2 regions of the Peribacillus sp. FSL H8-0477 genome follow, and region 1 is predicted to be linked to the other one. Evidence: riboswitches for the same ligand, from Rfam matches in the RefSeq annotation. Region 1 holds a riboswitch; the other holds the start of a gene.

What was found. Region 1 has a riboswitch for S-adenosylmethionine ahead of MHI18_RS10970 (LLM class flavin-dependent oxidoreductase). Riboswitches for the same ligand answer to the same signal wherever they lie in the genome.
Region 2: it holds a riboswitch for S-adenosylmethionine, as region 1 does, so the genes downstream of both, fbpA (Fur-regulated basic protein FbpA) here and MHI18_RS10970 (LLM class flavin-dependent oxidoreductase) in region 1, are expected to answer to the same signal.

Annotation. Positions count from the first base shown of each region.
Region 1 is NZ_JBBODE010000001.1:2,181,006-2,197,329, reverse strand. Features, by position in the region: gene MHI18_RS11025 (FAD-dependent oxidoreductase) at 1-948, opposite strand, end outside; gene MHI18_RS11020 (ParM/StbA family protein) at 1,351-2,544, shown strand; gene MHI18_RS11015 (hypothetical protein) at 2,553-3,116, shown strand; gene MHI18_RS11010 (NCS2 family permease) at 3,158-4,453, opposite strand; gene MHI18_RS11005 (DEAD/DEAH box helicase) at 4,727-6,049, shown strand; gene MHI18_RS11000 (lmo0954 family membrane protein) at 6,213-6,560, shown strand; gene MHI18_RS10995 (PspA/IM30 family protein) at 6,582-7,229, shown strand; gene liaF (cell wall-active antibiotics response protein LiaF) at 7,313-8,050, shown strand; gene MHI18_RS10985 (sensor histidine kinase) at 8,047-9,072, shown strand; gene MHI18_RS10980 (response regulator) at 9,073-9,705, shown strand; gene MHI18_RS10975 (class I SAM-dependent methyltransferase) at 9,722-10,900, shown strand; SAM riboswitch class I at 10,971-11,079, shown strand; gene MHI18_RS10970 (LLM class flavin-dependent oxidoreductase) at 11,168-12,220, shown strand; gene MHI18_RS10965 (ATP-grasp domain-containing protein) at 12,244-13,188, shown strand; gene MHI18_RS10960 (hypothetical protein) at 13,266-13,415, shown strand; gene MHI18_RS10955 (hypothetical protein) at 13,571-13,723, shown strand; gene MHI18_RS10950 (ABC-F family ATP-binding cassette domain-containing protein) at 14,570-16,132, opposite strand.
Region 2 is NZ_JBBODE010000002.1:1,178,905-1,195,228, forward strand. Features, by position in the region: gene MHI18_RS17470 (phospholipase D-like domain-containing protein) at 1-257, shown strand, start outside; gene MHI18_RS17475 (aminopeptidase) at 313-1,545, opposite strand; gene MHI18_RS17480 (hypothetical protein) at 1,805-2,008, shown strand; gene MHI18_RS17485 (M20 peptidase aminoacylase family protein) at 2,642-3,790, shown strand; gene MHI18_RS17490 (aldehyde dehydrogenase family protein) at 3,833-5,317, opposite strand; gene helD (RNA polymerase recycling motor HelD) at 5,689-8,013, shown strand; gene MHI18_RS17500 (MFS transporter) at 8,084-9,295, shown strand; SAM riboswitch class I at 9,384-9,490, shown strand; gene fbpA (Fur-regulated basic protein FbpA) at 9,672-9,860, shown strand; gene MHI18_RS17510 (aspartyl-phosphate phosphatase Spo0E family protein) at 10,060-10,233, shown strand; gene MHI18_RS17515 (CHASE3 domain-containing protein) at 10,398-13,091, shown strand; gene MHI18_RS17520 (class I SAM-dependent DNA methyltransferase) at 13,198-13,935, shown strand; gene MHI18_RS17525 (GNAT family N-acetyltransferase) at 13,964-14,464, opposite strand; gene MHI18_RS17530 (SGNH/GDSL hydrolase family protein) at 14,621-15,334, shown strand; gene MHI18_RS17535 (ABC transporter ATP-binding protein) at 15,952-16,324, opposite strand, start outside.

The DNA of each region.
Region 1 (16,324 bases):
CAGGGCTTCATAATGCTCCATGGTTGGAATGCCTTGACCGGTTTTATGGCTTTCTCCGCCAACGAGGATTAAGCGTTCGCCATCAATTATGGTGTCCCGAAGAGAACGTGAAGGACTATCAGCACTGAGATACATTCCGCCTGGGTACTCTTCAGCTGTTTTGATGCCTAATACATAGGACCTTTCTGGATGCATACGGGTAAAATACAAACCAATCTCGTCATTAAAAGGGTAATGGGAAGCAGTCAATACATACTTACATGTAATGGTCTGACCAGAAGACGTATGAATTACTTGTTTAGAACCCTCTTCTTCAACTTTGGCAGCTGTAGTATGTTCATAAATCTTGATTCCGGCATCAACCAAAGTAGGAATCAGTGCAGTTAAATATTTAAGGGGATGAAATTGTGATTGATTCTTCATAACAACGGCTGCCTTACACGGAATAGAGAAGGGAATACTTTCAGTATATTCACATGGTATTCCCAGCTTTTCATAAGCTGTAAATTCCGCTTGGATTTTGGGTATGTATTCGTCCGTCCCTGCGTAAACGTAAGCATCCTCCGTCGTTAAATCACAATCAATATCATGCGTATTTACGATGTCCCGTATAAAGTGCATGGCTTCATTATTTGCTTCATAATATAGTTTTGCTTTTTCTTCACCAAAGTCCTTAATCAATTGATCGTAAATTAGGCCGTGTTGTGAGGTTATTTTAGCTGTGGTATGCCCAGTGGTCCCATTTAAAAGGTCACTGGCTTCTATGAGTGTTACTGACAAACCTTTATTTGCGAGTAAGTAGGCAGCCGTAATTCCTGTAATTCCTCCTCCTACAATGGCTACATCAGCTGTGGAATTTTTTTCAAGTGCAGGGAACGTTGGAAAGGGGAGGTTGTCCCTCCAACAAGGTTCTGGCTGTTTTGGAAGATGATCATTTTGGCTAGTCATATATGTGTCCCTCCAGTTCATTTATTCGTTTCGTATTCTCCATTTATTACCATACCCATATCTTGTTCAATTACTCTTTAAATTTTAATTTCGAGAGGAAAATCATTAATGATTTCGTATGTCTAAATAAGAAAAAAATGGATGTATACAAAAAACGTATACATGTTTACAAAAACGTATACATGTATACGAAAAGTGTGTACATGTATACAAAAGTGTATACATGTTGATATAACGGGATGTGTACAAAAATGTATACATGTTTACAATTTTGTACACAAGTGTTAGGAATTAGTTCATCTGATTTCCAGGTGATTTTAATAGCTATTAATTCTTGTATTAATCTGTATTTACTATAAAATGAAATGGAAGATAGTAGGTAAGAAAGGGATGGTTAATAAAATGAGTTATTCAAGAATCGCAGCAATTGATGTAGGTAATGATGCAATTAAAGCACTTTTTGGGAAATTAGATTCAGAGTTATATATTCCTAATGTTATTGCACAAGACATAGCAGACCGTCCGGTAATCGGAATCGAAGATTTAAATGATAATGATCCAATTGAAGGAATTCATATTCGTGTTCACTCTCCAGCATTACAAGAAAACAATATGATTTACCGTGTGGGAAATTTAGCTACTAAGAGTGATAATCCATCAGAATTGGATCCAGGCAGCAGTAAGTCCGAGGAAGATCAAACATTAATTATGTTATTTGCTGCACTTGCTCTTGATGCTGTTAAAGACGAAAACGCATCAAACTTTAAGAAGGCTAATAATGTAGTAGATGCCAATTACACGCTTGGTACTGGTTTACCGTTAAGAGAAGTAAAAGAAGGCAAGGATGTTGGTTATCGTTCAAGATTACTAGGATCTGTCCATCAAGTAGAGTTCTTGGTTACACCGAAATACCAAGGAATTAAAGTAAATATTAAATTTGATGAAGTGAAAGTGTACCCAGAAGGTTTTGCTGCTTATATCAATTTAGTTATGGATAATGAGTTGAACATTATTAATAGAGATTTAATCGATAAACAAATCCTCATCCAAGATATTGGTGGTCTTTCGACAGATATCGCGGTCATTCGAAACCGTAAAGTGGATGATGATAAAGCACAAGGATTTAATTTGGGTGTTGCAGAAGCACTAGAATCTATTAGAGAAGAAATTCGCAGTAAACATGGCGTAGAATTGGACAGCAGACGAGACGTTGTTGACATAATTACTAAGAAAAATGACCGCAATCATATTATGGTACGCGGAAGCCGGACAAGCGTTCATGATATTACGGATCGTATCTTAGGTGAACTGGCTAAGAAAGAATACCGCCATCTTCGCAATGTTTGGCAGAAGAATTCTCAAACGGAAATCTGCTATTTTGTTGGTGGAGGAGCCATTGTACTTAAGGATTATTTGAAGAAATTAAATAATAACTTAGATGGTTATAATATCGACTTCTTTGAAGACGAAAAAGAAAGCATCTGGATGATGGCGAATGCCTATTATAAATTAATTTCTGATTACGCCAAAAAAAATGCTAAACAAGAGCAAATTCAAAGCAAAAAGGATGTTCAAAAATCCGGCATGACTAAGTAGGCTGAAATATGAAAAAAACAAATGCATCTGAAATACAGCGAGGCCAGGCGATTACGTTTCGAATACCGTCTGACACACCCGATCATGTATTAAGACAGCTTCAAAAGTTAAAGGAAACAGAGAAACGAAATTTTTCTAGTAAGATAGCCGAATTTGTGCTTGAGAATGTTGGAAACTCAACTGTACAGGATCGGGAAATGATTAAAGTGCCCCTTCCGCATAAGCTAAGTAAAGGCCAAAGAGATTGGCTCAAACACGCTCATTCTGAAGCAATGCTTGGAACCATTTTATATCATATATTGTCTGATCCATTAAGAGCGACGTCCTTATTGGCTTCTCTGACCAGCAATGCATTAGAGATTGATGATGCCCTTTATTTGCAGGAGCAGCCCGTTACAGAAGATCAAGAAGTAGAAGAGGATATTCACATACGCTTACCCGTATCTGAAGCTGAATTGGATAACTTTGATTGGAATGACAGTGCAGCAGTGGTGGAAGAGAGCAGTGAAGAAGTGAAAGAGGAAAGCCTTGATGATTTATTGGGTGATTTTCTTGCTCAAATGAATAAATAATAAAAAAGATGCAGCCGCATAATGAGGCTGCATCTTTTTTATTATCTTGCTAAGAAGATCAGTTGATATAAGAATAAAATAGCGAATACGTATACGAAAGGATGAACCTCACGGATTTTCCCTTTTGCAATTTTCATAATAGGATAGGCGATGAATCCAAGAGCTATTCCATTAGCAATGCTTGACGTTAATGGCATGGTCACAATCACCAAGAAAGCAGGGAAGGCTTCGTCAAAATCATGCCAATTGATGTCTGAAATACTTTTGATCATAAAGCATCCTACAATGATTAAACTTGGTGCAGTAATAGCGGCAACATCTGATAAAGAACCGATTAAAGGACTGAAGAAAGCCGTTATTAAGAATAAAACAGCTACCGTTAAGGCAGTTAGACCAGTTTTACCACCAGCTCCTACTCCTGCTGAAGATTCTACGGAGGCAGCAGTTGGACTTGTTCCAAACACAGCTCCTACAGTCGTTCCGATGGAGTCGGCAAAAAAGGCACTGCCTGGTTTTTCAAGCTTCCCGTCCTTTAATAACCCTGCTTGACGAACAATCCCTAGAAGGGCTCCTGTCGTATCAAACAGCATAACAAGTAAAAAGGAGAAAACGACACCATATAAACCGTAATTTATGACATCATTGAACGATGTAATCGGATTTGTGATGAGCGCGCCTTCTGGTAAGTGCGGCAAGGCAGCAATTCCGTTGAAATGTAACTGACCGGTAAAGTAGGCAATTAAAGCTGTGATGACCATACCAATGAAAATGGATCCTTGAATGTTTAAGGTCATTAAGATGATGGTTATGATTAAGCCTATTAATGTCAGTGCGACCTTTGGATCTGTAAAATCACCCAAGGCTACTAAGTTGGTTGGGTGATCGGCGACTATACCAGATAGACGCAGGCCGATAAAAGCAATGAATAGACCGATACCAGCACTGATCGCATGCTTCAAATTATCGGGAATAGCTGTGATTAGCTTTGTCCTGAATGATGTTAAAGATAGAATCAAGAAGATGATCCCAGTTACAAATACAGCAGAAAAGGCAACTGTATAAGAAATATTATAAGTACCCAGTACGGAATAGGCAAAGTAGGCATTTAAACCCATTGCCGGTGCAATAATAATTGGGTAGTTAGCAAGGAAGGCCATGCATAATGTCCCGACTAGTGTAGCAATTATCGTTGCGGTAAAAGCTTGGTTAAAAGGTACACCAGCTTCTGATAAGATCTTCGGATTAACAACAATAATATAGGCCACGGTTAAGAATGTAGTTAAGCCTGCAATAATTTCTGTTTTAACGGTTGTGTTCCGTTCTTTAAGTTTAAACATGATGCCACTCCTTTTAATATAGAAACCTCCTTGCCATGTTGGATTCTTTAGGCAAGGAGGAATAGACTGCCGATAAACGGCAATTTTTTCTGTATGCATTAGTTTGTACATAATTATAAATCCTATAAATTATAATCAAGTTCTCTTAAAAGCACAATAACAGGATAAGGAAGTTCTACAAAAGAACAGGTATAAAAGAAGGTCGTGAAACGTGGTATACTTGCTAAAAGAAGTAAGAAGAAAAAAACTCTTCGGAGAGTAGGCAGGTACGAAATGAAATTTACTGAACTAGGAATAGATGGACCAATAGAAGAAATGTTGAATTATATGGGGATTACATCTCCAACGCCGATTCAAGAGCAAGCAATTCCTGAGATACTAGCCGGCAGGGATGTAATAGGCAAGGCGCAAACTGGAACTGGAAAAACCCTGGCTTTTTTACTGCCGATTATTGAGCACACCGATACGGAGACACCTTATATTCAGTCACTTATTGTCACCCCGACAAGAGAATTAGCTCTGCAGATTACTGCAGAGCTGACGAAATTCGCGGAACAAATAGAGGACTTTCATGTCCTTGCTGTATACGGGGGGCAAGATGTAGACCGCCAATTGAAAAAACTAAAACGCAGTATATTAGTCGTGGTTGCTACTCCAGGAAGATTGTTAGATCATACGAGAAGAGGAACAATCGATCTATCAAAAGTGAAACATCTGGTCCTTGATGAGGCAGATCAAATGCTTCAAATTGGTTTCTTGCCTGAGGTTGAGGAAATCATTGAAAATATTCCAGCTGATAGGCAGACGCTGCTTTTCTCGGCAACGATGCCAGAACAAGTTATTTCTCTATCTAAACGGTTTATGAATAATCCGCTTACAATTGCGGTGGAGAACAGCCAGGTTACAGTTAAACAAATCCGTCAGGTGGTTATTGAAACCACGGACCGTGCTAAGCAAGCATCACTTATTAAAATCATTGATGAAGAACAACCCTACTTAGCGGTTATCTTCTGTCGAACAAAGCGCAGGGTATCTGTGTTAAATGAAGCGTTAAAGAGTGCTGGTTACAATTCAGACGAACTGCATGGGGATATCTCACAAGCGAAACGTGAACGTGTCATGAGAAACTTCCGGAATGCTTCCCTTCAGTTTTTAGTAGCGACAGATGTAGCTGCGAGGGGTCTTGATGTTGAGGGGGTTACGCATGTCTTTAACTATGATGTTCCAGAAGATGCTGAAAGTTACATTCATAGAATCGGCCGGACTGGACGAGCAGGTGAACATGGTTTAGCAGTAACGTTTATCGCTACAAAAGATTTGCCGATTTTAAAAGATATCGAAAAGGGCATCGAGATGAAAATCGATCGTAGACAGCTCGAAGGCATTGTTATGAATGAGCCTACAAGGGCGACTGCTAAGCCAAAACGAGTTCAGGGCAATAATGCTCGTTCTGATTTCAATAAGCGCCATGGCAAGCCGAGCAGCCCAGGTAAAAGCTCTGGGAAACCTTCTCCTTCAAGAAAAAGAGGCGCAAATTCAGATAGCGGCTTTGCAGCCAAATCAGGAAATGGACGAAGTGATTCACGTAAGAGATAAATGAGTGTCATTCTTTAGCCCTGCTGCGCTATGCAGCAGGGCTTGTTTGCGTTTTTCTTAGTTGAAATACGTCGCAGGACCTATGTGAAAATACCTCTGTAGCTCATTATAAGAAATCCATCAAATAGCTATGATAGAAATAAGGAAAGGAGGTACGGTTACTATGATGAAAAAAGCAGGCTTAATCATTATTGGAGGAATTGCAGCGATCATTGCTCTTACAAATGTTGGCCCATTAATCAGCTTGATTATCTGTTTAGCCATTCTTTATTACAGCTTTAAACAATTGCTTAAATCAGAAAATACAGGAGCAAAAATTACCTGGGCAATTATTGTGCTGGTAGCATTAATGGCATCTGTATCACATGTACCTGCAATACTCGGACTTGTGGCAGCATATATCGTCTATCTTGTGTATAAGAAATGGAACGGAGACAAAAAAACAGTTAATGAAGAATCATCAGATCCTTTTACAAACTTTGAAAAACAGTGGGCAAATTTGAAGAAATAAAAAAACGGAGGAGTGTTTTATATGAATGACCTATTTTCACGAATGAAACAAACACTAACAGCTGATTTTTATCATGTACTTGATAAAATGGAACAGAAAAACCCAATAGCACTGCTCAATCAATATTTACGTCAGGCCGAAGCGGAAACTGAAAAGGTCCGTCAGCTGGTCGAGCGTCAGTATCAATTAAAAGCCGAATTTACGAAGGAACTTGCTGAAGCGGAGGGGTTAGCTGAAAAACGGAAGAATCAAGCGAAGATTGCAGAAAAAGCTGGGGAATCAGAGCTGCAGGCCTTTGCTATTCAAGAAAATGAACTTTACAGCACACGTGCACTCCGAATAAAAGAAGCATTAGTTAAGGCGGAAAAGCAGTTGAACGAACTGGAGTATAAGTACAGAGAAATGAAGCATAAATTAAAGGACATGAATATAAGAAGAATGGAACTAATGGGTAAAGAAAACATTGCTCATGCCCATCAACGTATGAATCAAGTAATCGATGCTGGCAGTACGTCAAGTTCGTCAACAGGAAAATTTGAAGATACAGAAAACTACTTGGATAATTTGGAGCAAAGAATTAACTCAAACTATCAAAGGCAAAGTATCGATGCCCGAATTATTCAACTAGAAAAGGATATGAAAAAAGAAGAAACACACTCAATTTCGTAATCATGGTATTCTTAAAAGGCGTAGTTAGCTGCGTCTTTTTCGTAATGAATAATCAACAGGGTTGATGAGAGAGGAGGATCAGGATGTTTAAACAAGTAAACACAGATTATATCAGCTGGATCTTTTTAATTGGCCTTATCTCGCTTATTATGGAACTTGTTTTTTTTGACGGCGGACTTATCTACACCCTAGCCCTCTCCATCGGCTGCTTATTTATAGGTAAAAAAAAATACCATCGAAAAATAGGGAAAATACTGTTTTTTATTGGGGTATTTAGCGCGATTATTATTGTGTTAAATATGTTCGTATTCAAATTTTTTCTCCTCGTGATTCTTGCATATGCCCTCTATGGTTTCTATTTATCTAAACAAAATCCAGAAAAAGTACAGTTAATGTTGACTGAACCTAAACCAAATACCGAAGAAAAAGAACAGTTGATTAAAACAAGTTATTTATTCAGTAATAAACTAATAGGATCGCAGCAAACCCAAAAGTCAGTCTACGAATGGAATAATGTCAATATTCAACGAGGAATTGGTGATGTAGTCATCGATTTAAGCAATACAATCCTTCCAAAAGGTGAAACCATTATTTCGATAAGAAGCTTGGTCGGAAACGTAAAAATCAAAATTCCGTATGATGTTGAAGTGAACCTTCACCACTCAGTCGTAATCGGCAGAGCCGTTATCTTTCAGAATCATGAAAAGCGGATGTATAATCAGATTATTTCCTGCCAAACAGAGGGCTTCAATAAGGCTGTTCAAAAAGTGACCATTATCACCTCCGTCTTCATTGGAAATATCGAGGTGAATCGGGTATGAATGTGATGACTCGCCAGATTGTCTATGCCTTTGTTATTGCGCTCATAACTGCAATTGTTGTTCCGGCTCTCGTCTTCTACGTTTATCCTTTAGAGAACTGGCGAAATCTCTGGGAAATGAAACTGCTTAATCTATCATTTATCATTGCTTTTCCGAGTATCCTTTTATTTGTAGGAATTGTATATGGAATATTATCAGGAATATACTGGCGCAGACAAATGAATAGGCTTAGTGATGATTTACACTTAGTTGAATTAGGCCGGCCAATTCAGTCTTTTGATGATTATTCTTTACTGGAATTTAAAACATTAGCCAAACAGGGAGAGCAGATACAAAAGCTTGGAGCAGAGCAGGCAAAGTTAGCGCAGAAGCTTGCTACTGAAAAGGCAGAAGACCAGGAAAAGCGGATTCAGGAAATTGTATCTCAGGAAAGAAACCGATTGGCAAGGGAATTGCACGATTCCGTCAGCCAGCAGTTGTTTGCTGCTTCCATGATGATGTCCGCCATCACCGAAAACAATGAACAGGATAAACAACTTCCGGTCGTGGAAGGAATTATTCATCAGGCACAGCTGGAGATGCGGGCATTGCTTTTACATCTTAGACCTGTACCATTACGAAATAAATCTCTGCAAGAAGGAATCCAAGAGCTTTTAGAAGAATTAGCTCAGAAGGTGCCAATGAAAATAGAGTGGAAAACAGAATCTATCCAACTTGATAAAGGGATAGAAGATCATCTGTTCCGAATTCTACAAGAATCAGTATCTAATACATTAAGGCATGCCAAAGCAAATAGTATCGATGTATTACTAATTGAGCGTGATGAGATGGTTATTTTACGCATTGTAGACGATGGAATGGGATTTGAACTCGATCAAACGAAAACGGGTTCGTATGGTTTGCAGAATATGAACGAACGAGCAGTAGAGTTAGGCGGGTCGCTGAAAATTGTCAGTGTTCCTCGAAATGGAACACGACTAGAAGTCAAAATACCACTACTACAGACTAAGGGGGATACCTAAGTGATTAGTGTCTTGTTTGTGGATGACCATGAAATGGTTAGAATAGGAGTAACTGCTTATCTATCTGCACAGCCTGATATTACCGTGATAGCTGAGGCAGATGACGGAGCAGCGGGTGTTAAACTAGCCCTGGAATTACGTCCGGATATTATTTTAATGGATCTAGTTATGAAGGAAATGGACGGGATAGAAGCAACTAGAAACATTATGCAAAGCTGGCCGGAAGCAAAGATTATTATTGTGACAAGTTTTCTGGATGATGAAAAGGTCTATCCAGCTCTTGAAGCAGGTGCAGCCAGCTATATGCTTAAAACGTCAAAAGCAAGTGAAATTGCAGACGCAGTTCGTTCGACATACCATGGCCAGAGTGTATTAGAGCCAGAGGTTACAGATAAAATGATGAAAAAAATGCGTAGTCATGCTAGTAAACTTCCTCATGAACACTTAACAAATCGTGAGATGGAGATTCTGCTTTTGATGACGCAAGGGAAAACGAATCAAGCCATTGCTGATGAATTATTTATTGCCGTCAAAACAGCAAAAGTGCATGTGAGTAATATTTTAAATAAGCTTGAGGTCCAAGATCGTACACAAGCAGTGATTTATGCGTTTCAACATCAACTAGTGAAATAACTTTTTGGAGGATTCTATGTATTTACAGACAGTTACGATGATAGGCACAGAGTTAGAAAAAGCAGGAATTCCGTACCAATTTATTGGCCAAGCGTCATTAAGGATCCAAGGTGCATGCATTTCTGAAGAATCAATAATTGAAGCATCTGTCCAATGGGATGTTTTAGACGAAGCGAGAAGGATACTTACTAAGTATTCACCGACAGACATTAGCAGTAGTCCAGAATCTGCTGGTTTCAGTTTTACAATCGAGACCATTTCCGTTTACATAAGCTGTGAATACAATACAACCATTAAGACAGATCCATACCGAATATCGGTAAAAGTAGATCATACAGATATTTGGTGCCAATCGGTTTATAGTTACTTTTATAACGAAGAAATGGCGCGTTACAGTGATCAAATTCATGCTTTTTTAGCGAAAGAACAGCAGGGGTTTACAGCTGAAAATGAACAAGCCTGGAACCAGAATAATTATAGTGCTCTTTTAAATCGTTATGGAAAACCTGAAGCACTTGTTGAAAAAATCAAGCAAAATCCTAAGTGGAGACTCAAACCTTTTTATCAGTATATGGGTAATCTTCAAGAAAAATCAGTGATGCATTTGATGGGCTCAAATGGTGTTAAAGCAGTGGCGATGGCACTCCTTGGGGCAAAGGTCACAGTAGTTGACTTTTCAAAAGAAAATGCAGCATTCGCTAGAGAGCTGGCTGATGCGGCAGACGTTCCGGTCGAGTATATTGTTTCAGACGTGCTCTCACTACCTGAGAGTGAGGGGGCAGATCTTGTCCTGATGGAACTTGGTGTCCTCCATTATATGATTGATTTACAGCCGTTAATGGAGAAAATTAAATCCTTATTAAAACCAGGCGGTCATTTTATTTTGCATGAATTTCATCCGATTTCCACCAAATTAATCACGTCTAGTGGTAAAAAACATAAAGTAAGCGGCAATTACTTTGATCCATCTATTGAAAAAAACCAAGTCGCCTTCACCAAACATATGCCTGATGAGGAACAAAAAAGCTTGTCCCAGGTAGTGCAACGGAAGTGGACACTCGGAGAGCTTATCACCGCCATTGGGCAATCAGGCTTAATGATAAAGGTGTTAGAAGAAGAACCAAACCATAAAGTGCATGATATGGGGATTCCGAAAACGTATACGATTGTTGCTGAAAAACTAAATTTAGAATAATTAGAATTATTCATTGCAGTAAACCGACTTTTATAGTAGGATTAGTTTATCTTTTAACCAATTAAATAGTGTCTTATCAAGAGAGGTGGAGGGAACTGGCCCTATGAAGCCCGGCAGCCGCTGACATTTTGTCAGAATGGTGCCAATTCCAGCGGAGCATATGCTCTGAAAGATAAGTGAAGGCTACTGCGCAAACTTCTTCTTATCGAAGGAGTTTTTTTGTTGTCTTTCCTCTGTTTCACCAATAAAAACAAAGGGGTTTTGAACATGAAGTTTGGCTTTTGGCTGCCTATTTTCGGTGGATGGTTAAGGAATGTAGAAAATGAAAACATGCCTGCAACCTTTGAGTATGCAAAACAAGTAACAATAGCTGCAGAAAAATTGGGATTTGATACTACGCTGGTGGCAGAATTAAATTTAAATGATATTAAAGGTCCTGAGCATGATTCGCTTGAAGCATGGTCAACTGCTGCAGCTTTAGCAGCGGTAACTGAAAAAATTGAGATTATGACGGCAGTAAGACCTGGATTCCATAATCCAGCGGTCACAGCGAAAATGGCGGCCAATATAGACAACATAAGCAACGGACGTTTTACCCTGAATGTGGTATCTGCATGGTGGGAAGAAGAAGCACGGCAATATGGGGGGATTTTTACGGCCCATGATGAGCGTTATGATCGAACAGAAGAATTTCTAGATATCTTAACGGGATTATGGTCTGCCGAGGATACCTTCTCATATGAGGGCAAATATTACAGCATAAAGGATGCTCATTTACATCCAAAGCCAGTTCAACGTCCTAATCCAATTCTGTATGCAGGTGGAGAAAGTCCACGTGGGAAACAGACGATCGTCGATAAATGTGACGCCTACGTAATGCATGGCGGAACGGTTGAAGAAATTACGACTAAAATTGAAGGGATGAAAAGACAGCGTTCAGAAGCAGGCCGTGAACCTTTTTCAGCTTTTGGTTTAGCTGCATACGTAGTCTGCCGTGATACAGAAGAAGAAGTCGCTGCTGAACTTGCAAGGATAACAGATGTGAAGGAATCGAGCGGTTATGCAGGATATAACGACTTTATCAGCAAATCACAACTTGAACAGCAAGTTAAACTTTTCGATTATTCTGTTTCTAACCGGGGCTTGCGTCCGAATTTAATTGGAACACCTGAACAAATTGCTGATCGAATTATTGCATTCGAAGAAGCCGGAGTAGATTTGCTATTGCTGCAATTTTCTCCGCAGCTTGAAGAGATGGAACGCTTCGCCAAGCAGGTTAAGCCTCTTGTAGAAGCAAAACGCCAAAAAGCATCCGTTTAACTAATTTTGAAGGAGGCATCATGATGAGTAAAATTTATATTCTACATGAAAATAACGAATGGACAGCTCATTTAACGAAACGGTTGAATGAACTGGAATTACCATACGAAGAGTGGCATCTTGATGAAGGTCTCGTTGATCTGACAGAAACTCCGCCAGAGGGCGTTTTTTACAGCCGCATGAGTGCATCATCCCATACTCGCGGTCATCGATATGCACCAGAATTAACAGAGTCTGTACTGGCTTGGCTTGAACAGCATAACCGCACCGTATTTAACGGAAGCCGCGCCCTTCGCTTAGAGGTCAGCAAAGTGAACCAATATACGGCTTTGACAAAGTCCGGTATTCGCACTCCGAAAACGATTGCTGCAATCGGTAAGGAAAATATATTGAAGGCCGCAGAGAAAATTGGTGCAGAATCATTTATCACTAAGCATAATCGTGCTGGAAAAGGTCTCGGTGTCCAATTATTCCAAACCATTGAGGGATTGAAAGGCTATCTAGAAGGTCCTGATTTTGATGAACCAGTAGATGGCATCACCTTGATTCAAGAATATATCAAGGCGCCCGAGCCGTTTATAACCCGCTGTGAATTCGTTGGCGGCAAATTCGTTTATGCAGTACAAGTCGATACATCTGAAGGGTTTGAACTGTGTCCGGCCGATGCCTGCCAAATCGGCGATCTCTTCTGTCCAGTAGGAGAGGAAGTCGAAGAAAAACCGAAATTCCAAATTGTCCAAGATTTTAATGATCCAATCATTGAAAAGTATGAAGCATTCTTAAAAGAAAACCAAATCACCGTAGCCGGCATTGAATTCATCCGAAATGAAGCTGGAGACATATTTACCTACGATGTGAACACAAATACGAACTATAACTCAGATGCCGAACAAGCTGCCGGAAAATACGGCATGCTCGAACTGGCTAAATTCCTAGGATCAAAACTCAAAACAGAAGAATTAGTCTAATAAAAAACCAGAATGCTCAGCATTCTGGTTTTTTATTATAGGAGCAGGTTGCAGAGGAAGTAATCCAGAGCCAGCCCATGAACTCATGGTGCGGCGGGCAAGGGCCGAATACTTTTAAGTTTGGGCCGAATCAACTTCATTTTGGGCCGAATCAATCGGAGTTTGGGCCGAATAAAGGAAAGAAAGGGCCGAATGTAAGATTAGGACAGCTTGATGAGACAATATGATGGCGAATTCATAAAGCCAATAGATCAAAAAGGATCTGGTTTTATCAAAAAAGAGTCGCTAAAAGGGAAAAGTCGATTCCAGCTAAACCAAAAAGAGAAAGATACTCTATTTTCACAAGAGCCGAACCCATGAAGTCATGATGCGGTCGGAATTTATGCAGCAAACAGTGCAGTGGGCGGTAGGGCCGAATACTTTCGCGTTTGGGCTGAATCAATTTCTTTTTGGGCCGAATCAATCGGAGTTTGGGCCGAATAAAGGAAAGAAAGGGCCGAATGTAAGATTAGGACAGCTTGATGAGACAATATGATGGCGAATTCATAAAGCCAATAGATCAAAAAGGATCTGGTTTTATCAAAAAAGAGTCGCTAAAAGGGAAAAGTCGATTCCAGCTAAACCAAAAAGAGAAAGATACTCTATTTTCACAAGAGCCGAACCCATGAAGTCATGATGCGGTCGGAATTTATGCAGCGAATAATGCTGTGGGCGGTAGGGCCGAATAAATCGGAGTTTGGGCCGAATAAAGGAAAGAAAGGGCCGAATGTAAGATTAGGACAGCTTGATGAGACAATAAGATGGCGAATTCATAAAGCCAATTGATCAAAAGGATTTGGTTTTATCAAAAAAGAGTCGCTAAAAGGGAAAAATCGAATCCAACCTAACCAAAAAGAGAAAGATACTCTATTTTTACAAGAGCCGAACCCATGAAGTCATGATGCGGTCGGAATTTATGCAGCGAATAATGCTGTGGGCGGTAGGGCCGAATACTTTTGCGTTTGGGCCGAATCAACTTCATTTTGGGCCGAATAAAGGAAAGAAAGGGCCGAATGTAAGACTAGGAGAGCTTGATGAGACTATAAGATGGCGAATCCATAAAGCCAGTTGATCAAAAGGATCTGGTTTTATCAAAAAAGAGCTGCTAAAAAGGGGAAAATTGAATCAAGCTAAACCAAAAAGAGAAAGATACTCTATTTTCTCAAGAGCCAAACCCAAGAGAGTATGAGAGTGAAAGAGTAGCCAGACTGGTCTTTGGATTATCAAAACAGAGAAAGATAGTCGTGTGGAATGGTGCCGAATAAGTGCACTAAATGATGAATGGTTTAAGATTATTTCCAAAAAAAAACGAGAGTTCCATAACGGAACTCTCGTTTTATCTTTATTCTGCTGAATGAACGGCATTAAACCATTCTTCAACGTCCCATACCTTTGTTACCCAGTCTTCATAGAAGTCAGGTTCATGGCATACGAGCAGGATGGTTCCTTTGTAGGCCTTCATTGCCCGTTGAAGTTCTTCTTTAGCTACGATGTCCAGATGGTTCGTCGGTTCATCAAATAAAAGCCAGTTGCTTTCAGTAAGCATCAATTTACATAGGCGGACCTTAGCGTGTTCGCCACCGCTTAATTGACTAAGTTGACGAGTAATATGGTCGTTTTTAAGACCTACGCGTGCAAGAATTGAGCGGACTTGACCCTGCTCAAGATGTGGGAAAGCATTCCATACATCATCAAGTGGTGTAATTTTATCTGCTTTAACTTCTTGTTCAAAGTAAGATGGGAAGAGGTAATCACCAAAGACACTTTTACCGCTGAGTGGTTTAATATCACCCAAAATGGTTTTTAGTAGAGTAGATTTACCGACTCCGTTACAGCCGACGATAGCGATCTTTTCACCGCGCTCAATCGTTGTTGTTAATTTAGGGAATAAGGGATGATCATAGCCGATTTCCAGCTCTTCACTTTCAAATACAAAACGACTGCTGCTGCGTGACTCTTTGAATTCAAAGGTTGGTTTCATAGCTGATTCAGGCTTTTCAATTAGATCGATACGTGATAATTGTTTCTCACGGCTCTTTGCCCGTCCGCTGCTTGAAGCCCTAGCTTTGTTCTTATTAATAAATTCTTCTTGTTTTTTTATAAATTCCTGTTGTTTTTCATAGGCACTAATATGTTGATTTTTATTTAGTTCGGACAATTCTAGGAATTTTTCATAGTTAGCTACATAGCGGGTTAGCTTCGAAAACTCAAGATGGAATATGATACCGACTACACTATTCATAAATTCAGTATCATGGGAGATTAATAAGAAAGCATGCGGGTAATCTTTTAAATAATTACTTAACCAGCGAATATGTTCGACATCCAGGTGATTTGTAGGCTCATCCAAAAGTAAAACTTCAGGCTGCTCGAGCAATAATTTAGCTAGTAAAACCTTTGTACGTTGTCCACCACTTAGAGAGGATACGTCTCGGTCTAAACCGACTGCATCAAGGCCCAAACCGTGAGCCGCTTCGTCGACTTTTTTATCTAGGTTATAGAAATTTCCTGCTTCCAATTTATCTTGGATTATCCCCATTTCCTCTAAAAGCTGTTCGAGTTCCTCAGGGGTAGCTGTACCCATTTGCGCAATGACTTCGTTCATCCTTTTTTCCTCTTCAAACAAAGGAAGGAAGGCCTCGTTTAGAACATCACGCATCGTTTTCCCTTTTGTCAGTACTGTATGCTGGTCTAAGTAGCCATAATTTGTACTAGGAGACCATTCTACCTTACCTTCATCATGTATAATCTGACCGGTTATTATATTCATCATCGTCGATTTTCCGACACCATTTGCACCGACTAAACCAACATGTTCCCCCGCCATTACTCGGAATGAAACATCACTGAAAAGCTTGCGGTCACCAAAGCTGTGACCTAATTTATCTATAGTAAGTAAGCTCATTAATTGTTGAACCTCCAATAAGTTTGAAAAATCTCTACCTTTAATCATACTAAAAATCTAGTAAAAATGCTATGGCTTACCATTGGAAATTAACAGGAAATCTCCATGATCCTTTTACACTCGACAAATTTCTTGGGAAATAATTGAGAAAATCCAGCTGATATCCAAGCAAAAAAAGACAGAGAATAACTA
Region 2 (16,324 bases), on a different contig from region 1:
GTGCTGTCGGGTCATTTAATCTAGACTCACGCTCAGCCTTTTTAAATACCGACTCCATGGTCTTAATTGACAGCTCAGTATTTGCAGAACAGCTGACTAAGGCCATAGAAAAGAAAATAACCAACAGTCTCCTTGTGGCAGAAAACAAACAATACATTGAGTCAGCCGAAGAACGAAAAGAAAAAGAACCTATTATAAAGGGAACCTTCCTGCATGCCCTTTCGAAAATCACAATATTTTGGAGAAGACTTATTTAATAAATAAACCAGCTGCTGTTTCTAGGTAGAAACAGCAGCTGGTTTGTTTTGTTTGTTAAAACGCCCAATCCCCATTACGGAAGACAGGTTCGCTTGATCCGTCGGGTTTGATACCGTCGATGTTCATTTTGGCTGAACCGATCATGAAGTCAACATGTGTAAGGCTTTCGTTAAGGCCATTTTCGGCAAGTTCCTGTTGATTCATTGTTTTTCCGCCTTCAATACAGAAAGCATAAGAGCTTCCGATAGCTAGATGGTTAGAGGCGTTTTCGTCGAATAGGGTGTTGTAGAATAGAATATTCGATTCAGAAATAGGTGAATGGAAGGGTACTAGTGCAACTTCGCCAAGGTAGTGGGAGCCTTCGTCAGTTTCAACCAATTGCTTAAGTATTTCTTCACCTTGTTCGGCTTTGACGTCAACAATCCGCCCCTCTTTAAAGGTAATACTGAAGTGGTTGATAATATTCCCACTGTAGCTAAGTGGTTTAGTACTCGTAACGGTTCCGTTTACACCTGTTTTTAATGGAACAGTGAACACTTCTTCGGTCGGCATATTCGCCATGAAGGAATGTCCTTTTTCATTAATGCTGCCAGCGCCAACCCAAAGATGTTTTTCTGGAAGTTCAATGGTTAAATCAGTGCCAGGTGCGGTATAGTGCAATTTTTGATAATTTTTTTCATTTAGGTAGTCCACTTTTTCATGAAGTGTATCATCATGTTTTTTCCATGCTTCTACTGGTTGGTCTACATCAGCTCTTGTAGCGGTGAAGATTGCATCCCAAAGCTTTTCTATTCTATTTTCTTCTGCTTCATCTGGGAAGACTTTATCTGCCCAAGCTTGCGATGGGACGGCTACGATTGACCAGCTGATTTTGTCTGATTGCATATATTGACGCCATTTCTTCAATGCCATTCCGGAAGCTTTTTGGGAATTGGCAATCCGTTCCCTTTTGACGTTTTTTAATAGGTCAGGACTGCTGGAAATGACTGATAAGAAAGCTGCTCCATTTTCGGATAGCTCAATGGTTTCTTTTGCACGCCATTCGGGATATTCGTTGAAAATTTCATCAGGAGCCAATTCAAATTTGGTTCGATTAACGATATCATCATTCCAATTCACAATCACGTTACGGGCGCCAATTTCATAGGCTTTTCTGACTATAATACGAACAAGCTCTGCCCCTTCAAGTGTCGAGTTGACAACGAGAGTCTGCCCAGGCTGTACATTGACGCCGACTTTTACGGCAAGTTCAGCATAATTTTCTAAATTCTCTTTAAAGCGATTCATAGTCAAATATCCCCTTTCAAAATCATCTATTTTATTGTAGCTATAAATTCAGAAAAAAGAAACTTTTTCAACTGTTTTCCTTTAAGATAAGATGGTTTTGTCGAATATTAAAGGAAAATATACTTTTTTAACTATTCGTTGTATGTTTTTGAATAATAAATAAATCAAATGGCACAGGGGATAAGTGTAAAAAATTGGTATAATAAAAACGTACAGGTTTCCTAGCCCGCAACTTCCCATTATAGGAGGTATGTCGGTTATGCTGAAAAGGCAAAAGAACCCGCGTATTACCAAAAAAGCAGCCGAGGCTTATAAAACAAAATGTGAAGGATATTCACTGGTTATTAGAGCATGGATGCCGGCTATCCTCTTAGTTATTGTGATCACGGCAGTTATTTTGCTCGCTTCATTAGGGATTGATCCTACGGTGATGATGCCGGTGTTGTCAATTCTGGGTAAATAGACAGTACGAATAGTCAGCACGTTTTTTATACAAAACTCCCGTCGCTCAATTCACTGGAAACCTGTTATTCATAAGGAGATTGCAAGAATTATACGGATGCAAGAGGCAACGCCGAAGGGAATTGCCTATCCACCTGTCAATCGCTTTACTCGCCGGGGCTAGGATGTATAAGGCAAGCTTTCTTCTATGATTGGGTTGATTATAAAAAAGAAAACGGAGACAGCTGCCACTGTCTCCGTTTTCTTATGGACTTTTAAAGCAGAAGCGAAGGGTATTTTTTTTCCTTTATGGAAGAAAGATTCCTGCCCGCCTCGGCATGCTCGAAAGCAAAAGTATACCCTTTATTAGTATATCACTGGTCAAGACTTTTTAAACATTACATTCTTTACAAAATATTGGAAATGTGAGAATCTAATTTGAAATACTTCATCTAAATTGACAGCTTTGTTAAGGATGTTTCATTGGTGCCTTATTTTAAGAATATCTGTGCCAACTAGTTAAAAGTAATGTACCTCAAAACCTCTTTGTTAATAGGATAAACAAGAGAGATAGAACTCGATGGGGAAGAAGATTATTGCCCTAACATAGATTATTCCGTAAGACAATGTAAATAAAGAAGGGGGGCGGTCCCGCGTGAAAGATCTCATTAATCAGCTGAAACCAGAATTAAATGATGTATTTGAACATTTACATCAAATTCCGGAAGTTGGTTGGCAGGAGCATAACACAACCGCCTATATAGCTGACTATTTATATAAAAAGGGGTTTAGGGTGCGGACATTTCCAGACTGTACAGGATTATTTGTAGAAGTCGGTAAAGGCGATTTATGCATCGCGGTTCGTACGGATATTGATGCATTATGGCAGGAAGTAGATGGGGAGTTCAAGGCGAATCATTCCTGCGGTCATGATGCACATATGACGATGATCATTGGGACGATGCTTCTGATGAAGAAACTGGGTTTTCCTTCAGGTATTCGTTTTAAATTCATTTTTCAGCCCGCGGAAGAAAAGGGCAGCGGAGCGCTTAAACTAATTGATTTGGGAATAATGGATGATGTGAATTTCTTATATGGTGTTCATCTTCGTCCTATACAGGAAATGGCGGATGGGTTTGCCTCACCGGCAATCTACCACGGTGCCTCTAGATTCATTGAAGGCAGAATTATTGGTGAAGATGCTCATGGTGCTCGTCCGCATCTTGGTCATAATGCAATAGAGATTGGGGCTAAACTGATTCAAGAAATACAAGGCATACATCTTGATCCAATGGTACCTTACTCTGCAAAATTAACTAAATTTCTAGCAGGAGGCAGTTCAGGTAATATCATTCCCGGCAAGGCAGCGTTTAGTATCGATGTCAGGGCACAAAACAATCAAACCATTGAAGCACTTTATTCCAGAATCGAAGCCATAGCAGACTCACTTTCAAGCCTTCATGATGTAAAAATACCGCTTGAAATAATGGGGAATACAGCTGCAGCCCGCGTAGGTGCTGCGGCTAAAGAATCAATGAAATCAGCTATTATTGATACGATTGGAAAAGAAAAATTGATTGATCCAATTGTCACTTCCGGCGGGGAAGATTTTCACTTTTATACGTTAAAAGGGCCTGGTATTCAGGCTGCGATGCTTGGACTTGGCTGCGGTCTTACACCGGGCCTTCACCATCCACAAATGATATTTAACCGTGAAGCTATGTATACGGGCATTGAAATTCTGACAAAAACGGTTATAAATACAGCTAAAGCTCATCAAGTAAATGCAAAAAAAACACGTTAACTTAATGAATAGTTAACGTGCTTTTTTTGTATTAAATCATAATCAACCTAAGTTAATCCACACACTTTTCACTTCAGTGTAGTTATTAAGTGCGTAGGAGCCCATTTCACGACCCATACCTGATTGCTTGTATCCGCCAAATGGTGAAGCGGCATCAAAGGCATTGTAGCAGTTAACCCAGACAGTACCAGCGCGAAGCTTGCTTGCTACATAATGGGCATTGGATATATCACGTGTCCAAAGACCCGCAGCCAGACCATAGTCACTTTCATTTGCCCGTTTAATCACCTCATCTATATCATCATAAGGCATTGCAGCGATAACCGGCCCAAAGATTTCTTCTTTTGCAATTGTCATTTCATCATTAACGGCAGCAAAAATTGTTGGTGATACAAAGTAACCATCGTCTTGTGGTTTGCTTCCGCCAACGAGAACTTCTGCACCTTCACTAACGCCTTTTTCAATGTAATTTAACACTCGATTTTGCTGTTCTTGGGATACAAGCGGTCCAATTTGTGTGTTTGGATCAAGACCAGCACCTTGTTTAATGTTCTTCGCATGGGAAGCCATATCAGCGACGACATTATCATAGTGTTTTTTCTGTATAAAGACACGGGAACCAGCACAGCAAACTTGTCCTTGGTTAAACATAACTCCGTTCAATGCACCTGGAATGGCTTTTGAGAAATCCGCATCTGGGAGAATGATATTAGGTGATTTTCCGCCAAGCTCTAGTGTCACCCGTTTTAGAGAGTAAGCCGCGGAACGCATAATAGATTTTCCAACTTCAGTTGAACCAGTAAAGGCAATTTTATTGACTTGTGGATGATCGACAAGTGCTTGCCCAGCTGTTTCACCGAATCCTGGCACAATATTAATGACTCCATCAGGGAATCCGGCTTCCTGAATAAGCTCTGCCAGGTAAAGAGCAGATAGTGGAGTTTGTTCAGCAGGTTTTAAAACCACTGTACATCCTGTGGCCAGTGCTGCACCAAGTTTCCACATTGCCATGAGTAAAGGGAAGTTCCACGGAATAATTTGTCCAACAACGCCAACTGCTTCATGACGTGTGTAATTAAAGTAATTGCCGGCAACAGGAATCGTTTGACCAACGATTTTTGTAGACCAGCCAGCATAATATCTCATATGTTCAACAGCGAGCGGAACATCTGCGTTTGTCGTTTCACTAATAGGCTTTCCGTTATCAAGTGTTTCTAATTGAGCGAGTTCGGTTTTATTTGCTTCCATAAGATCAGCAAGCTTATACATTAATCTACTACGCGAAGCAGCACTCATTTTAGACCATTCACCTTCATCAAAGGCTTTCCGTGCTGCTTTAACCGCTAAATCAATATCTGCTTTATCTGCTTCATATACATCAGCAAGTACTTCCCCTGTCGCAGGGTTGGGAGTGGAAAAGGTTTTTCCTGAGGCGCTCTCAACGAATTTACCATTAATAAAGAGTTTCTTAGGACCTTTTAAAAACTGCTGTACCTTCTCATTGACTTCTAACGTAAGATTTGTCATGAATACCCTCCTCGAATTTTAGCTGGATAGATGAGTAAATCTTGTTGTATGTAATGAATGAAAGCGTTTTCTCAACCTTGTTAATCATACCGAAATTGATACTAGTTTTCAATAAACAAATACCAACACGATTCTTACATACTATAGGAAATTGTCGAATTGGGTAAAATAGACTGGATTATGAGGGTGAGAGGTAAGTGGATTCGAAGGAAAACTAGACATAAAAAAAGACAGATATTGTATCTGAAGTTTAGGTATGGTACATTTATAGGTAATGGAATAATAAGTATAAAAATATATATTTATCCTAATTTACATTATATATCAATGGAAAGTAGATGTCAATATATTTTATAAAAAGGAGTGGTTTGATGGCGGACTGGGAGTTAGAGAAAATTCACGAACAAAATAGGGTGAATGAATTGAAGCGAAAGGTACACTACGAATCAAATCGGCTGCAGAAACTTCTCGGTACTGCTGGTTCTGAAATCAAATCGATTAAGAAAAACTTTTGGGATGATGTTACTGTGAATTTGGAAGATGCGCATGAAGCAGCAGAAACACATGCAAGCATCCGGCAGCAGTCTGAGCTGTTATCTGAACGTGAAAGGCGGCATAAACATTCTATTGAGCAGGTTAAATTGTTAAACCGTTTAGTGAAGACTCCTTATTTTGGGCGGATTGATTTTCTTGAAACGGATGAAAAAAATGTCGAACAAATCTACATCGGGGTAGGTTCCTTTTATGATGAAGAAAGTTCTTCATTTTTAGTTTATGACTGGAGGGCGCCTATTTCTAGTGTGTATTATGATTATTCAGTGGGACCGGCTAGGTACGAGGCTCCTGAAGGAATAATTGCAGGTACGTTGGAGTTGAAACGGCAATTTGTCATCCGAAGTGGTGAAATTATAAGTATGTTTGATACGGGGATAACAATTGGTGATGAATTGCTCCAGAAAGTTTTGGGGAAACAGGCGGATTCGCAAATGAAAAGCATTGTAGCCACCATTCAGAAAGAGCAGAATACGATTATTAGAAATACGAAAAGCAGACTTCTTATTGTACATGGGGCAGCCGGCAGCGGAAAAACATCGGCTGCACTACAACGAGCAGCCTATCTTTTATATCGATTCCGGGATCAGCTTAGCAGTGAACAATTACTATTATTTTCGCCTAATCCACTATTTAATAGTTATGTATCTAGTGTCTTGCCTGAACTTGGTGAAGCAAATATGCAGCAAACGACTTTCCAGCAGTATTTAAATCAGCGTTTGGGTGATGTATTTGACATTGAAGATCTTTTTCAGCAAATGGAATATGTATTGAGTTCAATTGATGATGAAGAATATGAAGCAAGACTAGAGGGAATTCGTTTTAAATCCTCACAAACTTTTTTACAAGAAATTGACTTCCTGTTAAATACTTTGAAACAAGCTGGGATGATCTTTAAACCGATATATTTTAGAAGGGAGAAAATCTTTTCTGCAGAAGAAATCTATCAATATTTCTATCAACTAGGTAATGAACTATCCTTGCCTGCTAGAATGAATTTGACTGTTGATAAAATACGTAAAGAGGTAAGAAAAAGAGAGCTGGAAGAACGTAAGAAGGCTTGGGTAGAAGAAGAAATGCAGTATCTTGATAAAGGTGAATATCTTAAAAGCTATCGTAAGTCTCTTAAAGCTGAGGAACATGAATTCAATGGAATAGACAGTGAAACGCAATATCTTGCATCGGCGATAGTGAAAAAACGATTTAAGAGTCTTTATAGAAAAATTAATGAGTTTGCTTTTGTAGATACAGAGGCAATCTATCGAACATTATTTGAGGTGAAACATAAGAAAGAGGTAAATCATTGGGGACTAGTATGCAAACAGTCTATCGAGGAAATGGATCAGGGGAGACTCTTCTACGAAGATGCAACACCTTATTTATATTTAAAAGATCAACTTGAAGGCTTTAAGGTTAACACAAGGGTGCGTTATTTGTTTATTGATGAGGCTCAGGACTATTCTTCCTTTCAATTTGCTTTTTTAGCGAAACTTTTCCCCCATTGCAAAATGACCATTTTAGGAGATCCTAATCAGACTATCGTTGCTCATGGTGAAATGATAGGAGGAACAGATGTCTTAACATCACTCTTCACAGAAGCAGAAACCGAGAAGGTTGTGTTAAAAAGAAGTTACCGTTCTACTAAAGAAATCGTCCAATTCACCCGAGAAATCGTAAAAGACGGGGGAAGCATTGAGCCCTTTAATCGACCAGGTCAAAAACCAGTAGTATTCACAGTCAAAGACGAGCAGCAATACATGTTATGTTTAGAAAAAGCGATTCAACGCTTACAAGACCTGGGGCTTCAAAATATTGCTTTAATAGGAAAGAATGCTGCTGAAAGTGAAAATGTCTATAAAGAATTAAAGAGTAAATTGGAGATCAAACTAGTGAGTAAAGGTAAGTCTGAATTTGAAGATGGACTCCTTGTGATTCCGACGTATCTAGCGAAGGGCATTGAGTTTGATGCGGTGATTATCCTGAATGCTTCGAAGGATCGATATTACTTAGAAAGGGAACGAAACCTTTTTTATACATCGTGCACAAGAGCCATGCATGAGCTTTGCTTGATTTCCATCGGGGCTGTTTCGCCGTTTATCTCCGAGATGAGTAAAGGCTTGTATACAGGTGTAAAGTGGTGTTAAGATATACTTTGTAATTATCATTTATATAAAATGGAAAAGTTGCATTGTTTTAACGTCTCAGGAGGAAAATATGGCAAAGAAAAAGAAACCTTTATCAAGTCGTAAATTATTGAGTATTGCCGGTCTTGGCTGGATGTTTGATGCCCTCGATGTAGGGATGCTTTCATTTATTATTGTAGCCTTGCAGAAGGAATGGAGTTTAACGACCGAACAAGTTGGCTGGATTGGAAGCGTTAATTCTATTGGGATGGCAATAGGTGCCTTAGTATTTGGAGCTATGGCAGATCGGGTTGGCCGGAAGAATGTGTTTATTATTACTTTGCTGTTATTTTCAATTGGCAGTGGATTATCTGCCCTTACAACATCGTTAGCGTTATTTTTACTTCTTCGCTTGCTGATTGGGATGGGATTAGGCGGGGAACTGCCTGTTGCTTCAACGCTTGTTTCTGAAAGTGTTTCAGCCGATAAACGAGGAAGAGTAGTTGTACTTCTTGAAAGCTTTTGGGCTGCAGGGTGGTTAATCGCGGCATTGATATCTTATTTTATCATTCCAGTGTATGGATGGCGGATTGCGTTGCTCTTAAGTGCTGTACCGGCTTTATATGCACTATATTTACGTTTGAATCTTCCAGATTCGCCTAGGTATACAGCATTGGAGAGAAAACAGAAACCTTCTATTCTACAGAATATGAAAAGTGTTTGGGCTAAAGAGTATGCTAAACAGACACTTGTTTTATGGATTCTTTGGTTCTGTGTGGTCTTTTCTTATTATGGAATGTTTCTATGGCTACCGAGTGTCATGGTTATGAAAGGATTTAGTATGATCAAGAGCTTTGAGTATGTATTAATCATGACACTGGCTCAGCTTCCGGGTTATTTCACTGCAGCATGGTTTATTGAAAAATATGGACGGAAATTCGTGCTTGTTACCTACTTATTAGGTACGGCAGTCAGTGCATATTTCTTTGGAACAGCTGAGGAACTACCCTTGTTACTCACATCTGGTATTATGCTTTCCTTCTTTAATTTAGGTGCTTGGGGCGGGTTATATGCTTACACTCCAGAGCAGTATCCCACCTCCATCAGGGGAACGGGTTCCGGGATGGCAGCTGCTGCAGGAAGAATTGGCGGCATTTTAGGACCGCTTTTAGTCGGTTATTTAGTTGCAGCAGGTAAAGATATCTCAATCATATTCACCATTTTTACTATAGCCATTGTAGTTGGGGCTGCTGTTGTACTCATTTTTGGTAAAGAAACGAAAAATACAGTGCTCAAGGATTAAGTAACTCATTTAAAACAAATTATTTGACACTTATTTAAAGAAGGTATATATTCTCAAGTACATCATAAACTATAAATATAAATTAATATTCTTATCTAGAGAGGTGGAGGGACTTGGCCCTGTGATACCTCGGCAGCAGACCCGTACCCGGGAACTGTGCCAAATCCAACAAGCCTTAGGCTTGAAAGATAAGAGAAGCCGATACGAATGTCAGCCTCTTCTTATTTTAGAAGGGGCTTTTATATTTAATGTTCATGAAATATGTTTAGAATGTGTATGTAGATGGTATATAAACGTTGGCGATAAAAAGTGAAGCGGTAATTCCAAGTCTAACGATAGAAATATGCATACATGTTTTTGGAAGGAGCCAAACAGCTTGACCGAATTATTAAAAACAATAGAAACCAGAAAAGCTCTGTTAATAGAAGAACTACTTAAGCGGGGCGTATATAAAACATCTGATGAAAAGCATTTATATGATGCAACAATAAAAGTACTTGAAGATGAATTTTCACTTGCTAAAATCAACGAAGCGGCACCGACTATTAATTCTGTGAGTACCTAGCTTTGCAGAGTAAAATAAAAAGGAGGTCATTTCTTACTATCCACATGAGATAGGAAATGAACCTTCTTTTTTTTCTATTTATAATATGAATAGTAGACGCTTTAGCGAAAAAATAAATATTTTTATTTTTCTTATTGATTTAATTTGTGAATGATTTTATTATTAGATTATTGTAAAAAAAAAGAAAAGGAGGTTCAATATGGCAACAATGTCCTATCATCTTATCATTGAAGAAAAACGCAAGGAAATGATACAGTTGGCAGAAGATTACGGCTATACAAGCACCCTGACTGTTCAGGCAAGTCAAGAGCTGGATTATTTGCTAAACACCTTCTCTCCGAGTTACCAATCTTCTCTCGTTTCTTCGAATTAGTCTAAATTTCGAATTTATTATAGTACTTATCCCTCATTCAACTCATTCCATTATCCGTTATTTGTGGTATAATTAAACATATTGAATTTCAGGATTTTGACTGATTTCTTTTGAAATGCGAAAGATGGAGGCCAGAAAAAAGTATTCCTGAGAGGCGGACTAGGATGTTTAAAGACCATAGATTTTCGATTCGTTCTAAAATAAGTTTAGGTTATTTTTTAGTTATTGTTTGCCTTGGAATAGCTCTGGTTTTAGTGAGCAGCAGAATCTCCTCTCTTCAGAAAGAACTAGATTTTATCGTAGCACATGACCTACAGGTTCATGAGTTAGCCAGCCAAATTGAAACTAGTTTGCTAAATATGGAATCTGGTCAGCGCGGCTATGTGATTACTCATGATGAAGAATACTTAGAGCCGTATTATAATGGAAAAAAAGATTTTGATAATGTTTATGCAGAGCTGTCAGATTTATTGGCAGATAACCCAGAACAGCAGCAAAATTTAAAGGATTTATACATAGATATTGAAAAATGGATAGATAATGCCGGGACACCGGTAATTAGCTTTGTTCAAAATGGTCAAACTGATAATATTGACCGTTTTTTTCTGAATGACAGCGGAAAACAGGCAATGGGTGATATTCGTGACAAACTATCTTTTTTCCAAGATACAGAATATGAGTTAACGACTCAACGAACAGATGAAATAGCAGAAAATAACAATCTGCTGAAGATCCTTATGTATATATTTTGGCTGATTGTTTCGTTATTTACTGTCCTTGCCTCATTGATTGTTTCTAGATCAATAACTAAAACTCTTAAACAAGTTACAGAATCGATTCAGGAAATTGGATCAGCCAACAGCGATTTGTCTGGAAGAATACCGGTTAAATCAAGAGACGAAGTTGGGATGCTTGCTTCATCCACTAATCAATTACTAGACAATATCCAATTGCAAAATGGGATTAAATCACATATAGGCGATTTAGTTGGACTTACTCAGAAGACAACTGATGTAAAAACATTGGCAGAGCAGATTATTCAACGTGTATCCTTGCTGATTAATGCACAATATGGTGCGCTGTATCTACATACAAGTTTAATTGAGAGAGAGCAATTTATGCATGTTGCTTCATACGCATGGGAAGGACGTCAAACATGGAAGTCTTCCTTTGTACCAGGCGAAGGATTACTGGGTCAATGTGCAGTAAATCGAGAAATGCTAATTCTTGATAACATTCCAGATCAGTACATAAACATCGGTTCAGGAATAGGCCGGTCTATGCCAAAGCAAATTTTAATTGTACCGATTCTTTTTGAAGACCGGACTTTAGCAGTGCTGGAGTTTGCAGCCTTGCAGCCTTTTCAAGTTTCTGATAAGCAATTTTTAGAAGAATTAATGGTAACGTTTGGACCTTCTATCCAAAGTTTCTCAAGCCGGGTAGAAATTGAGCAGCTGTATAGTGAGTCACAAGCCATGACGGAAGAGCTTCAAGTACAAACTGAGGAATTAAGAAATCAGACTGAGGAATTAAAAATTATAAATGAAGATTTAGAGCATCAAAAATTTCTTGCCGAAGTAAAGTCACGTGAAGTAGAGCAGGCTAAAGAGGAACTTGAACATTATGCTGAGCAGCTAAAGCTTAGTTCACAGTATAAATCGGAGTTTCTTGCCAATATGTCTCATGAGTTACGAACGCCTCTTAATAGTATTTTGATTCTATCTGAATTTTTAAATGATAATGAGAATAATACGTTATCAGCAGAAGAACAAGAATATACTAAAGTAATTCTTGATTCAGGTAAGGATTTACTTACGTTAATTAATGATATTCTTGATTTGTCTAAGGTAGAGGCCGGAAAAATGGACATAAAAAATGACTACGTCAATATAACTGCTCTTCCTGAGAAAATGGAACACTTCTTTAGACCAATTGCTGATAAAAAAGGCCTTGTCTTTTCTATTAAAGTACATCGCAATGTGCCGGATCTTTTCTACTCGGATGATAAAAGAATCGAGCAGATTCTAAAGAACTTATTATCAAATGCATTCAAATTTACTGGAAGCGGCGAGGTAAAGCTTGAGATTAGAATGGCAGACCAGGGTGAAACTTCTCAATATGGCTCAATGACCGACCGCATTCCTATTCTTGCTTTTTCGGTTATTGATACAGGAATCGGTATTCATATAGACAAGAAAGAAGTGATCTTTGAATCCTTCCAGCAGGCAGATGGAGCTACATTCCGAAAATACGGTGGAACTGGACTGGGACTTTCCATATCTCGAGAGTTGGCAGAGTTATTGGGAGGATGGATTACACTATCTAGTGAAGAGAACGTTGGAAGTACGTTCACTTTATATTTGCCTTCAATGGAACAGGAGTTTTCAGAAAATCTTACGTTAGCTGAGTCAGAAGCTGCTACTTCTGAACTAGATGCAGATTATCCAATACAGTTGACATCATTACAAGAGGTTTTTTCAGGTAAGACAGTACTGATAGTAGATGATGATGACCGAAATGTTTTTTCTTTGTCAAGAATATTGGAAAAACAAGGAATGATAATTAAGCAAGCATCAAATGGTGCGGAGAGCCTGGAGAAACTAGCTAATGATGACCAGATTGATATCGTCCTGATGGATATTATGATGCCGGAAATGGATGGTTATCAAACCATTCAGGCGATTCGAAAACAGAAAAAATTTGAGGTTCTGCCTATAATAGCTATTACAGCTAGAGCGATGAATAACGAAAGAGAGAAATGTTTGACTGTTGGTGCAAATGACTATATCAGTAAACCAATTCAGCTTGATCAATTATTATCAGTAATTAGAGTTTGGTTAAGTGAAGACCTATTATAAGAATTCCCCGTTATCGAAAAGGATGGCGGGGCATTTTTATGTAATTAAAGGACATTTGTTTTTTTTCTCGAATAAATAACGGGAGCTTTATTGAGGAGGAACTAACATGGAGTATAGAGGATCTTCTGTTTATGATAATGATGATTTTTTAAGTACCTATTTAATGAGGAGACAAAGGCAAGCGAGCCCTAATAATATCCTTGAAAAACCCGTATTGCTTCAGTTAATAGGTGAAGTAAAGGGGAAAAAGGTGTTGGATTTAGGATGCGGGGATGCAGAAATTGGGAAGGAACTTCTTGAAGCCGGGTGCAGCTTTTATGAAGGTGTAGATGGTTCCGTTAATATGGTCGCAAAAGCACAACAAACCATAACATCTAATAATAGCCGTATACACATGGCTTCTATGGAAGAATGGGATTTTCCTAGCGAGTCCTATGATCTTGTTATATCTAGATTGGCCCTTCATTATCTGGGGGATTTACAAAAAGTAGTTCAACAGATACATCGTTCAATAAAACCAGGCGGCCACTTCATTTTTAGTGTACAGCATCCCATTCTTACTTCTTCTATTAATCATCCAGAGGGGGAGCAGAAAAGAAGTTCTTGGGTAGTCGATGATTATTTTAAAATGGGGGATCGAACAGAAAAATGGATGGGGAAAGATGTTATTAAATATCACCGGACTACAGAGGAATATTTTCGTATCGTCAATGACTGCGGGTTTAGGGTGTCCAGCTTAAAAGAATGCACCCCTCAGCGGAAATATTTTACTAGTGAAGAAGAATATCTTCGGAGAGTGAGAGTACCTGTTATTTTACTGATGAAATGCGTGAAGGCTGGATAAGAGCGTATATCTCCAATCCAGCCATAGGTTACTCTATTCTTTTTCCGAGGATAAGCAGATCACGTTCAACACCGTCAAGTTCAGCAATATCAGGTAAACAAGCCCATTGCTCAAATCCGAATTTTGAAAACAAACGAATACTTGGAAGGTTATGACCAAATATAAACCCTAGCAAATTTTTAATTCCGAGCGAGGGGCATTCGTTTATCGCTTTTTCTAAGGCTAGTTGTCCGACACCTTGTCCGCGGCATACTTCGTCTAAATAGATACTAACCTCAGCAGTTGCGTGATAGGCAGGTCTGCCATAAAAAGATTGAAAACTAATCCAGCCTACTATTATTTTGTCTTGTAATAGGACGTATAGAGGGCGGTTGGTTTTGTTGTGTTCATGAAACCACGGGAGCCGTGACTCTGGTGTAATTGGGTCTAAGTCGGCGGTAACCATTCGCGAAGAGATTGTCGAGTTGTAAATTTCGATAATACGAGGCAAATCATTAAGTTCTGCGTGCTGAAATTGGATCATGCTCATAGATATTAGCTCCCTATTTAATTGATGTAAAGATATCATACGGGAATAATTTAAATTAGGCTAGTCGAATTTGGTAGAGAAAGTGTTTGGTCTATTAAAAAAGGGTATAGAAGAGAGATAAAAAACATCATCGGCATGTTACAGAGGAGCGTACCCATGAAAAAAACAGCAATTTTTTTAATTATTTTGGTACTTATTTGTACGGTTATATTTCAATTTCAGAAAAAGGAAAATAATAAAGAAAATCGAATCGTGATGGCTTTCGGTGATTCTCTCACACATGGAAAAGGTGATAAAAAGGGTCAGGAAGGCTATGTAGACGGAATAGAAGAGCAGTTAAATCAAGATGGAGAAAAGCCGAAAGTTAAAATTTGGAATTATGGTATTCCAGGACAAGAAACAGATGGTGTGTTAAAGCAGCTAAATGATCTTGAAATAAACTCAAAGCTGGACAAGGCAGAGGAATTTATTGTCTTTATCGGAACCAATGATTTTATAAATGCTAATGGCGGTGATCTGAAGCAGGTTCATGACGAGGACATTAAGCAAGCTAAAACAGAATACATCAGTCATTTCAAGAAAATAATCTCGATTTTAGAAAAAGAAAATAAAGAGGCACCTATCTCAGTTATTGGTCTGTATAATCCTCAAGAAGATCGTGACGCGATTGAAAAGCATATTATTGATTGGGATCATACAATTGCTGATATTGTAGAGAGTGATGAACGCATTACTTATATTCCTACGAACGATTTATTTAAAGACAAATCGAAAAAAGACTATTTCTCTGATTCTCTCCACCCTAATCAAAAAGGGTATGAATTAATTACTAAGCGCATATTAGAGAAAAATGACTTCCGTGAATCATAACAAAAAAGTCTAGCCGCAAATGTCATGACATTTGCGGCTAGATTTTTTTTACGTTTTACTTACAAAACCTGGGTGGTCTGCATCGATGGATATTCAAATAGGTAATATTCATCCCTTCCATTTTTGGGCACTTCATCTGGTTTTGATCTTTAAAAAAAGTGTATCTTTCTCTTTTTTGTACAATTGGATAAGCTTTTCCCCAATAAGAGACGAATTTTAAATAAAACCAGCTGCGGTCTGGGTGGTGGGGGGTCAATGATACTTAAAACAGGCAGGTATTCGGCCCTTTCAGAGGAACATTCGTCCCAAACACGAAAACATTCGGCCCTTCCTATCTGGGCACTCCATCTGGTCTTGATCTTATAAAAATAGTGTATCTTTCTCTTTTTTGTACAATTGGATAAGCTTTTCCCCAGTAAGAGACGAAGTTTAAACAAAACCAGCTGCGGTCTGGGTGGTGGGGGGGCAATGGATACTCAAAACAGGCAGGTATTCAGCCCAAAAGAAACTTTATTCGGCCCTTCCTATTTGGACACCCCATCCGGTATTAAAAGAGTATCATTGCAATCGCATCTAAAAAAAGCAGCTGCCCTTTTTGAGGGCAACTGCTTAGTTTTTTATAGTGTGCCTGGATGCCTTGGGCGTCCGGGATTTTGTGTTGGTGCGGCTGCTTGGTGATTCGGTTTTTTTTGTGGAAATTGTAAATCATGCAGCTGTTTATATCGGCCGCCATGGTTTAGTAAGGATTCGTGTGTGCCTGTTTCAACAACGCTTCCTTTTTCAAGTACAATAATCTGATCGGCATTTTGTATCGTAGAGAGACGGTGTGCTATTACAATACATGTCCGGTTGATGAGCAGAGATTGCAGGGCTTCCTGAATTAAGTGTTCGGATTCCGTGTCAAGAGAAGCAGTAGCTTCATCTAAGATAATGATTGATGGGTTTTTCAGAAGGGCACGAGCGATGGCAATTCGTTGTTTTTGCCCTCCT